Regions from separate parts of the Halalkalibacter krulwichiae genome, predicted to be linked through region 2. Evidence: riboswitches for the same ligand, from Rfam matches in the RefSeq annotation. Region 2 holds a riboswitch; the other holds the start of a gene.

Region 1 (5,229 bases), 1.2 Mb from region 2:
GTCAAGTTGTGGCGCAGAAGACGAAGCAAACATTGTCAATGATGTCGAAGCTCAACAACTTCAAACAGAACAGATTGCTCCTGAAGCACCTAGTATTAGACAACAAAACCGTGAAAGAAATAGGCAAGATAATGATTATTCAATTTATGCAAACGAAGCTGGATTTTATCTTAGTCAAACAGCCACTTTATTAGAACAGATTGCCCCTATCTTTGATAAGAATAACGTGAATACCAATAAGCTTAATCAAACGTTATCGTTGATTGAACAAATTCAAAGTGAGAGTGAATCATTTATGAACTTGGACCGCCCTGAACCTTTTGACGGCTTCCACCATGTTCACTTAGCTACATTAATTGAGGTTGATGCTCTTAAGAGGGTTATGTCTGATATGAAAAATCCCATACACCCATTACAATTAACTAATGCCAGAGTGTATTATGAAAATGCTGTACAGTCTCATAAATTAATGGAACGTGAATATTTATCGATTACCGAGGAATTAGGTATCTATTAAGAATCAAAAAAAGCAGGGAGTTGTCACTTCCTGCTCATTATCTACGGCCATGCGCAGCATCATCAACTAAATCTGCTATATCTCCAACGGCACCACCGATTGATTCGAATGGTCGTGGTAAATTTACGTGATGCTCTAACGCATTTATACGATTAATAATTCTTCGATCCGTTGTAATGTAGATATTACTTAGATCAGCTACTTCTTTGATCTCTTCTTTTACAGTACCGATTAGTTTAGGACGATCTTGTTCACTTGATTCAAGTGCAACAACAATTCTTTGACCATCTGTGATAACATGGGCATCTCGCACATTTTCCAATGACTCGACTCTTTGTTCAATTTCTCTTGTAATTCCATCTTTGGCTTGAGAATCAAACTGTTGAACTTTTGCCTTCCGATCCACATTAGGATTATTACTGTGTACGTATCTACCTCTTATAACCCCTGGTCGATTGCTTAAAATTCTTTGACCATAACGCGTGCCCTCATTGTCCATACTAAGATCACGTCTACCTGTTACATATGCTCCTTCTTTGTCTAATTTTGAAGCTGGGTCGGTCAACCCTTTTGGAGCGTTATCAGGAACCATTAAGTCGGACAAAGGCCCTTCAAATTGTCTTGTTTGAGCTACACCATATCCATTGAACCCTTCTTCTCTATTCGAATTGGCACCCATTTCTGCTTGTTGCGGAATTGTACATCCTGCTAGCATCATTGCTAAAATCAGGAAAATTGATAACTTCATTGGAACCCCTCCTACTTCTATTGTGCGATTCTCTTTCGTTTTTCAAACTGAAAATATTTAGAAATCGGACAACCGCAAACGAGAAAGATGTCGATTTTTTTCTTATTCAATCTAATTATGACTACTTTCGTGGAAACACTTTTCAACACTTTTCTTTTGGTTATAATTAGCGTTATGAACAGATTGATTAGCCTTAACTACATTTAAATTTTTTCCAGCAACAGCGACAAAGCCGGTCTGTTTTTATAAATATTAAAGTTGGAGTTGGAAGAAAGATGCTATGCGTAGAAATTGAGCAAAAACGATTAGAAATGTTAAAGTCAGCCAAAAAATATGGGATGACAGCAGAAGTAACTGTTCAATGTAGTCAAGAGTTGGACAAGCTCTTAAATTTAATTCAAATAACACCGTTAAAAAAATAAAAAAATTGGATAAACCATTGCATTAACATCAAACATTTGGTAAGGTAGATTCAAATTACGTTATATCTTACTTCATAAATTGAAGTGAGGGTAGAGGTGCAATTACCATTAGTATGTTAGTCGAGGAAAATGAGAACCATTGAAGCTAACAAAAAGGGGTACTTGCCGAAGCTTATAAGTGACTCATTTCCTTATAGAGCTGGGACTGTTCTGAATAAGACCAGTACTGTCATATAGCTGGAAGCTATATGGAGGGCTATCTCACACATTGAATGGTTTCGCTTATTTTGCTTAACCTATCAACAATGAGTAGAGGCCTCATTGTTGTTTTTTTGTGCCTCCTAGTAGCCCATCTCAAAACAGACGTGGAAAAATTGATGAATTGAGGGTGAATTGGATGAATTTTGGAAGAATCGTTACCGCAATGGTGACACCATTTAATCAACACGGACAAATTGATGTAGAAGCAACAAAGGAACTTGTACATCATTTAATAACTAACGGTACTGATGCAATAGTCGTTGCCGGTACTACGGGCGAATCCCCGACACTTACAACGGAAGAAAAGCTTCTACTATTTAAAACGGTGGTTGATACTGTCGACGGACAAATTCCCGTCATAGCTGGCACTGGGTCAAATAACACACAAGCTTCAATTGAGCTAACGAAACAAGCTGAGGAAATCGGTGTAGATGCAATCATGCTTGTCGTACCATATTATAATAAGCCATCACAAGAAGGCATGTATGCACATTTTAGCGCCATTGCAGAAGTGACTAAATTGCCAGTCATGCTTTATAATATTCCTGGACGTAGTGTGGTTAGCATGAGTGTGGAAACGACTATTCGCTTAGCACAGCTTCCAAATATTGTAGCTACAAAAGAAGCTAGCGGCGATCTAGAAGCAATTTCTTCTATAATTGAGCAAGCGCCTGAAGGCTTCTCTGTTTATAGCGGTGACGATAGTTTAACTTTACCTATTCTTGCTATCGGTGGTACTGGGGTCGTTTCAGTTGCATCTCACATTGTCGGTAATGAAATGCAACAAATGGTACGTAATTATCAAGCAGGACAAGTTACAGCTGCTGCAATGCAACATAGGCAACTATTACCAGTAATGAAAACACTTTTCCTTGCTCCGAATCCAACTGCAGTAAAAGCTGCACTTGAAATGAAAGGAATAAAAGCAGGACCAGTTCGTTTGCCACTTGTACCTCTTACTGTAGAGCAACAACAAGAACTACAATCTGTTATTCAACCGAGTATGAATTTCTTTGTGAGTTAATAGAAAAGGGTGTCTAAAGTCTAGCTTTGACTTTAGACACCCTTTTTACTTTATAGTTCTAGTTATTAGAATCTAATCTTTCCTCAAAATAAGGAAATTCCTTTTCTATTCACTTTCAACATGTAACAAATAAAACTATACATGTCGCTTAGATAAGCATTAATACCAGTTTTTTAACAACTAAATTTTTATATATTTTTCTCTTGGACAGGATATTTTGATTTTATAAAGGCTTTTTCTACATAACCTGTGCCAAACAAAACACCTACTGTTATAAACATAAAACCAAATGATTGGTACCAATAAATATTCTCGTTTAAAAACAATGCGGAAAACAACAATCCAAAGAATGGCACGAAGTTATTAAATATCGCTGCTTGCCCTGCTCCAATTTGTGCAATTGCCTCATTAAATAAAAAGTGACCTACCGTAGTCGCTAAAATGGCTGACAGGATAAAGATGACATAAACCCAGAGAGGAGCTTCTAATATTGAGGTCACACTTGCTGGTTCCACTAAAAAACTCATCATAAAAAGCCCGATTGACCCTACTAAAAACATTATACTTGTCATTTGTTTCGAATCCAATGACTCTGTTGCTTTTTTTATGTAAATAAAGCTTATTGCTTGAACTAGCACAGCTAGAAAGACATAAAATTCTCCAAGATCAACAGCCCAGCTTCCTGAAGCACCTTGGATAAACAATACTCCAAAAAATCCAAGGCTTATTCCAAATAAGCGCCATTTAGTTAAGTGATCTTTTAGAAATAGTGCCGCAAAAATGGAAGTTATTAATGGTAAGAGTGCTAAAATTAAAACCGCATTGGAAGCATTCGTATTCGCAAGTCCTAACGCGAGAAAAGAATGATGACATAAAACACCAAATATCGTGGCCAATAAAGTCAACTTCCATTCTTTTCTTGTTAATTTTTTCATTGATCGACCAAACCAAATGATTGAAAAAGCTGCTATTCCAGCAACCATTATTCGAAATGCTGTCATTGTAACTGGAGGAAATGCTTCAACAAGTACTTTCAGAAAGACAACGTTCAATCCCCAAATTATCATCACTACAAAGACAATCCCATATGTAAACATGAGTGATTTGCCTTTCATCTTACGTCCACTCCCATTCTTCTCTCTTTTGTTATATCTTAACATCGACTACAATTTTAATCACGGATTATTTTCGATACTCGAAAGAAAAAGGGGGAATAATTATTGATGGTTGTTTCCAAAGGCACAATGTTATACCTTTAGAAACAACCTGTTTCTTATGACGTATGCTCATCAGGTAAAATGCTTAACACCGGTTTTTCATACAAATTGCGCGGAAAATTTGTTAGTAACTCTACTCCATCTGTTGTAATTCTGACCGTTTCAGTAATTTCAACACCATAATCACTATACCAAATTCCAGGCATCAAATGAAAAGTCATATTTGGTTTTAAAATCGTCTCGTCTCCTGGTCTAAAACTAACCGTATGCTCTCCCCAATCTGGAGGGAAACTTAACCCTACTGAATACCCAAGCCTTGAACTCTTACGATGTCCATATTTTCCAATAGCTTTACTCCACACTCGCTCTACGTCACACGCTTTGACTCCAGGCTTGATAAAGTCAAGTGTTGCTTCTATCCCTTCCTCTACTACTTTAGATAGTTCTTTTACCTCATTCGGCGCGTTCCCGATAGACATTGTTCTTGCCATTGGAGCATGATAGCGTTTATAAGCTCCCGCAATTTCAATAGTAAGAAAATCACCGTTTTTATATTTTCGATCAGTCCAGGTTAAATGAGGAGAAGACGTATTCTCATTCGTCGGAAGCATAGGTACGATGGATGTGTAATCCCCACCAAATTCTGGTGTTCCCTGGATTTGCGCTAGATAGATCGCAGCTGCCACTTCATTCTCCCTAACTCCAATTTGTACACAATCATAAGCCGCTCTCATCGCTCGTTCAACGATTTCGCCTGCCCTTTTCATATATTTTATTTCTTGATTCGATTTAATTAGTCGAACCATATTAACAAGACTAGAAGTATCTTTAAATGTTGCATTTGGCAAGCCATGTTTTAAACGCTCATAGCAAAGAGCTGTAAAATAATGGACATCCATTTCCACACCAATAGTCCTTGCGCTTTGACCAATTTCTGTTAGTATATTGGCCACAAAATCAATTGGATGCCTTTCCTTTGATTGAACAAAGTAATCAGGGTAAGCAATGATATGATGTTCATCAAGCCAAGTGGTTTTCGC
Region 2 (5,229 bases):
GAATAAGTGACTGTCCTGTTACGTCAAAACCAGCATTGGTGAAAGCACTTAACGAAGCAAAGGCTCCTTGATAATAAGCCTCTCCCACTGTATCAAAATAACGAATAAAGTATGTACCTAATATAAGGGCTCCGATCAACTCAATGATGAGAGCGACAATTAAGATTCCTCGCATTAAGTTAACTAAACCAGAAAATGTATTTTGATTTTGGTCAACCATAATCAACATTCGTTGAGCAAAGTTAATTTTTCGTCCAAATAACATCCATACAAAGGTTCCCATTGTCATTATGCCAATGCCACCTAATTGAATCGCTAATGCCAGGAAGAAGATCCCTAAATAGCTATATGTATCTGGCACATTCACAACGGTCAGCCCAGTTACACTCACCGCACTTACCGAAGTAAACAAAGCATCCTTGTAAGAGACATCAACACCTGGTTGATGAGAGATTGGCAAATACAATAAAAAACTAAATAATACCATTGCCACAACATATGAAATGATAATGATTCGAAATGGAGAAAGAAATTGATTAAGTCCTGATTTCATTCAAATTGTACCTCCAAGTTAGTTCGCGCTTAAGTATATCATTTAAAAAAATGAAAGAAAAGACGGCATTCAGTAAAGGCTGTCACTTGCTTCAAATCCCTTTTATTTATTAACTCAAGCTATTCACTGTCTGATTAGCAAATATTAGTTATTATGATTGTGGAAATGTTACAAAAACTAACTTTGAAATTGACTCTTCTTGCGCAGTTCTTTTTTCGCTTGTACGCCATCCCAACTTCGTTTATGATCAAAAGTAGCTATTTGCCTTCATCTGTAAAAAGAAGGAACGGTTTTACAAGGGAGAGATGTGAGTCCATGGACCAACTTAAAGAAAACTTCGGTTATGAATTGCTGCGAAACGACGTACTCAAAGATATTCTTGGTAAAGAGCATGATTCCATCCTTTATTGGATCGGAAAATCTTTAGCACGAAAATACCCAATAAATACAATAGAAGAACTAATCTTATTTTTCGACCATGCCAATTGGGGAACTTTAGTTAGAGAGAAAGAGAAAAAAAACATTCAAATTTTCCAACTAACTGGACCTTGGATGAACAAGAAAGACAGTCGATGCTACCAGCTAGAGGCTGGCTTCTTAGCCCAACAGCTTGAAAGCTGGCACAATTGCATTACAGGAGCTACATATACATTTAAAAAGGATACAGTAACTATAACGGTTGAACTTGATGTAAAAGACTCTCTAAAATAAAACAAGACTTATCGGCTACTTCAAGTAAGTAGCTCGATAAGTCTTGTTTTGTTTAATTATGAAAGTGTTGCAACCTCTTCTGCCTCTTCAACCTCTTCAGCAAGTTGGAATGCAGCATGAAGCATTTCAACTGCTAATACCATATCTGCTTCGTCCACAACAACCGACACCTTGATCTCAGATGTGCTCACCATCTTAACAAAGACTTCATTTTCCGCTAAAACTTCAAACATTTTCGCTGCTACCCCTGGGTTTGAAACCATCCCCGAACCAACAATAGAAACTTTTGCTAACTCTTCTTCAAAATAAATATCAGTAAACTGCAGTTCTTCTTGAGCTTCTTGGAGAATTGCTAGCGTTTCTTTTAATGAGCTTTGCGTAATAGAAAACGAAATATTAACATGGTCTGCATCATATTGGTTTTGAATAATAATATCTACGTTTACTTTATGCTCTGATAATGTTGAAAATAATCTAGATAATGTATTTAGACGGTTGGGCAAACCTTTAACCGTTACCTTTGTTACATCATTTTCAAAAGCGATACCACGTACAATTAAATTTTGTTCCATCGTTACTTCCTCCTCGATCATTGTTCCTTCTACTTCTTCCATACTAGATGCAACCATTAATGGAACATCATAATTTTTGGCAAATTCAACCGCACGCGGATGTAAGACACCAGCTCCTAAATTAGCCATTTCAAGCATTTCATCATAAGAAATTGAATGTAATTTACGTGCTTGCTTGACATAACGAGGGTCCGTTGTAAATACACCTGTTACATCTGTATAAATATCACAACGCTCCGCCTTCAAAGCAGCTGCTAACGCAACCGCTGTCGTATCAGAACCTCCACGACCTAATGTTGTAATCTCCGTTCCACAAATCCCTTGGAAACCAGCAACAATAACGACCTTTCCTTTTGAAAGCTCTTCTTCGATCCGATCAGTATTAATATGGGAAATTCGTGCATTCCCATGGCTTGCTTCTGTCTCCATTCCAGCTTGCCATCCTGTTAAAGATGTAGCCTCTAATCCTAATTCATGAAGTGCCATTGTTAAAAGAGAAATCGTTACTTGCTCACCTGTTGTTAACAGCATATCCATTTCTCGCTTGCTTGGAGAAGCTGTAATTTCGCCAGCCAATCTAACAAGTCCATCCGTTGATTTCCCCATCGCTGAAACGACGACAACTAATTCATTTCCTTCAACTTGAGCTTTTTGAATTCTACTCGCTACATGCTTAATCCGTTCTACTGAACCTACTGATGTTCCTCCATACTTCTGTACAATTCTTGCCATTATATCTTCATCCTCTCCATACACTCACGGCGATGATGGAACGCAAAAAAGCAACAATAAGGAAAACCCCTCACTGTTGCTTGTCATACCAGTCCGGTACCACACTGCTCCCTGTTTCTCACGTGAGATAGTTCTCCACATACTCCTTGGGTTGAGCATGTGACAGCCCTATGCTTATTCAACATAGGTCCAGCATAAGAAAGATGAGTCTTTCTTCCACTTCGGCGAATTCCCCTTTTCATGAACTTCAACGGTTCTCATTACCCTCAGAACATGTACTAATGGTTTTCGCTCCTCTACCAATCACTTCATTTGAAGTGCGGCATATTTAATTGTTTTCAATTCTAGCAAACGTTCGTGATCATTGCAAGAAAAAAATGATTTTCTTTTTAAACGAATCTAAGAATCACTATTTTTTTGTAACGTTTCAACGATTGCCTCTGCCACTTTAGTCGGGATTGATAATTGTCTCAAGTCTTCAACCGTTGCTTCTTTCATTTTCTTTAAAGAGCCGAAATGTTTGAGCAATTGACGCTTTCGTTTTTCTCCCACTCCTGCTATGTCATCAAGTGCTGATTTAAAAAACGTTTTTGAACGAGTTTGTCGATGAAACGTAATCGCAAAGCGGTGAACTTCATCTTGAATTCTTTGCAGTAGATAAAATTCATGACTATCTCTTTTAAGAGGAACCATTATTGGTGGATCTCCCATTAACAATTGAGATGTTCTATGCTTTTCATCTTTTGCAAGTCCACATACTGGTATTGTTAGTCCAAGTTCATCAACAATGACTTCCTGAGCAACAGCAATTTGACCTTTTCCACCATCAATGACAATTAAATCTGGTAATGGTAGTGATTCTTTTAACAACCTCACATATCTTCTACGAATGACTTCCCGCATGGAGCCATAGTCATCAGGTCCTTCAACCGTTTTGATTTTATATTTCCGATAATCTTTCCTGCTAGGCTTACCATCAACAAACGATACCATAGCCGACACAGGATCCGTTCCTTGAATATTGGAGTTATCAAATGCCTCAATTCGGTATGGCGTTGAAATCCCCATTGCTTCTCCAAGTCGCTCAATTGCTTTTATCGTTCGTTCTTCATCCCGTTCAATTAATGAGAACTTTTCCTTTAGTGCGACTTGTGCATTTTGATTAGCAAGGTCAACTAACTCCTTTTTCTTTCCTCGTTTAGGATGGTGAGTTTTCACTTTGATCAATTGTTCGACTAACTCTTTATCAACCTCTTCAGGCAACAGGATTTCAGCTGGTTTTAAATGTTCTTTCTTCATGTAAAACTGGCCGATAAATGTTAATAAATCTTCAGGTGCTTCTTGATAAAAAGGAAAGATTGATACATCTCTTTCAATCAGTTTACCTTGGCGAATAAAGAAGACTTGTACACACATCCATCCTTTATCATAAGAAAAACCGAAAACATCACGATCGACAAAGTCGCTGATCATCATCTTTTGCTTTTGCATAACGGTATCCATATGCTGCAATGTATCTCTAATTTCTTTTGCTCGTTCAAAGTCCATTTCTTCAGCAGCTTTCATCATTTTCTCTGTTAACTGCTCTTTGATTTCATCTTGACCAGAGCGTAGAAATTTGGTGATTTCCTGAACGAGAGCTTGATTTTCTTCTTTGGTTACTTCCTTCACACAAGGAGCAAGACATTGACCAATATGGTAATAAAGGCACACCTTATCAGGTAAAGTCCTACACTTCCGTAAAGGGTAAATACGATCTAGCAGCTTCTTTGTTTCATTTGCCGCACCCGCATTCGGATATGGACCAAAATATTTTCCACCATCTGTTTTTACTTGCCGTGTTGTAATTAATCTTGGATGTTCTTCATTTGTAATTTTTAAATAAGGATACGACTTATCATCCTTTAACATGACATTGTATTTAGGGTCGTACTTTTTAATTAAATTCATCTCCAATATGAGCGCTTCAATATTAGAAGATGTGACAATATATTCAAAATCAGTAATCTCACTGACGAGACGCTGTGTTTTCCCGTCATGAGAACCTGTAAAATAAGACCGAACACGATTTTTTAACACTTTTGCTTTTCCGACATATATCACTGTCCCTTGACGATCCTTCATCAAGTAACAGCCTGGTTGATCTGGCAGAAACATAAGTTTTTCTTTCAATTGACTCATTTTACTCCACCTCATTTACTATTGTTGGTGAGAACTTAAAGAAATGCAAGTAATAAGGGATTAGTAAAACTTAGAAATGGAGCAACTGACTAAAAAAACGTCCACTCTCATTAGAGAGTAGACGTTTAAACAATTCTTATAGATGCTTATTTAATAATTCTGCTAAAGCTTCTTTTGGTTGAAAACCAACTACTTGATCAACAACATTTCCATCTTTAAATACAAGAAGTGTTGGAATACTCATTACACTGTATTTTCCTGCTGTCTCTTGGTTTTCATCAACATCGATTTTAGCAATTTTTACTTTATCGCCCATCTCAGCGTCAAGTTCTTCAAGAACTGGTGCAATCATTTTACAAGGTCCACACCAAGGTGCCCAAAAGTCTGCTAAAACAACTCCTTCGCTTGTTTCAGAAGCGAATGTTTGATCTGTTACATTTACAATTGCCATGTTAAAAAACCTCCTCGTTTCATTCAAAA

Evidence for each region. A riboswitch is a leader RNA that binds a small molecule or an ion and turns the genes downstream of it on or off. The one in region 2 is predicted to bind lysine.
Region 1: it holds a riboswitch for lysine, as region 2 does, so the genes downstream of both, dapA (4-hydroxy-tetrahydrodipicolinate synthase) here and BkAM31D_RS16900 (aspartate kinase) in region 2, are expected to answer to the same signal.

The regions. Positions count from the first base shown of each region.
Region 1 is NZ_CP020814.1:2,100,692-2,105,920, reverse strand. Features, by position in the region: gene BkAM31D_RS10560 (hypothetical protein) at 1-517, shown strand, start outside; gene BkAM31D_RS10555 (YhcN/YlaJ family sporulation lipoprotein) at 555-1,265, opposite strand; gene BkAM31D_RS10550 (aspartyl-phosphate phosphatase Spo0E family protein) at 1,541-1,687, shown strand; lysine riboswitch at 1,771-1,954, shown strand; gene dapA (4-hydroxy-tetrahydrodipicolinate synthase) at 2,085-2,972, shown strand; gene BkAM31D_RS10540 (DMT family transporter) at 3,161-4,087, opposite strand; gene BkAM31D_RS10535 (M24 family metallopeptidase) at 4,246-5,229, opposite strand, start outside.
Region 2 is NZ_CP020814.1:3,345,507-3,350,735, forward strand. Features, by position in the region: gene BkAM31D_RS16890 (TrkH family potassium uptake protein) at 1-553, opposite strand, end outside; gene BkAM31D_RS16895 (YslB family protein) at 869-1,264, shown strand; gene BkAM31D_RS16900 (aspartate kinase) at 1,321-2,568, opposite strand; lysine riboswitch at 2,689-2,875, opposite strand; gene uvrC (excinuclease ABC subunit UvrC) at 2,968-4,749, opposite strand; gene trxA (thioredoxin) at 4,886-5,200, opposite strand.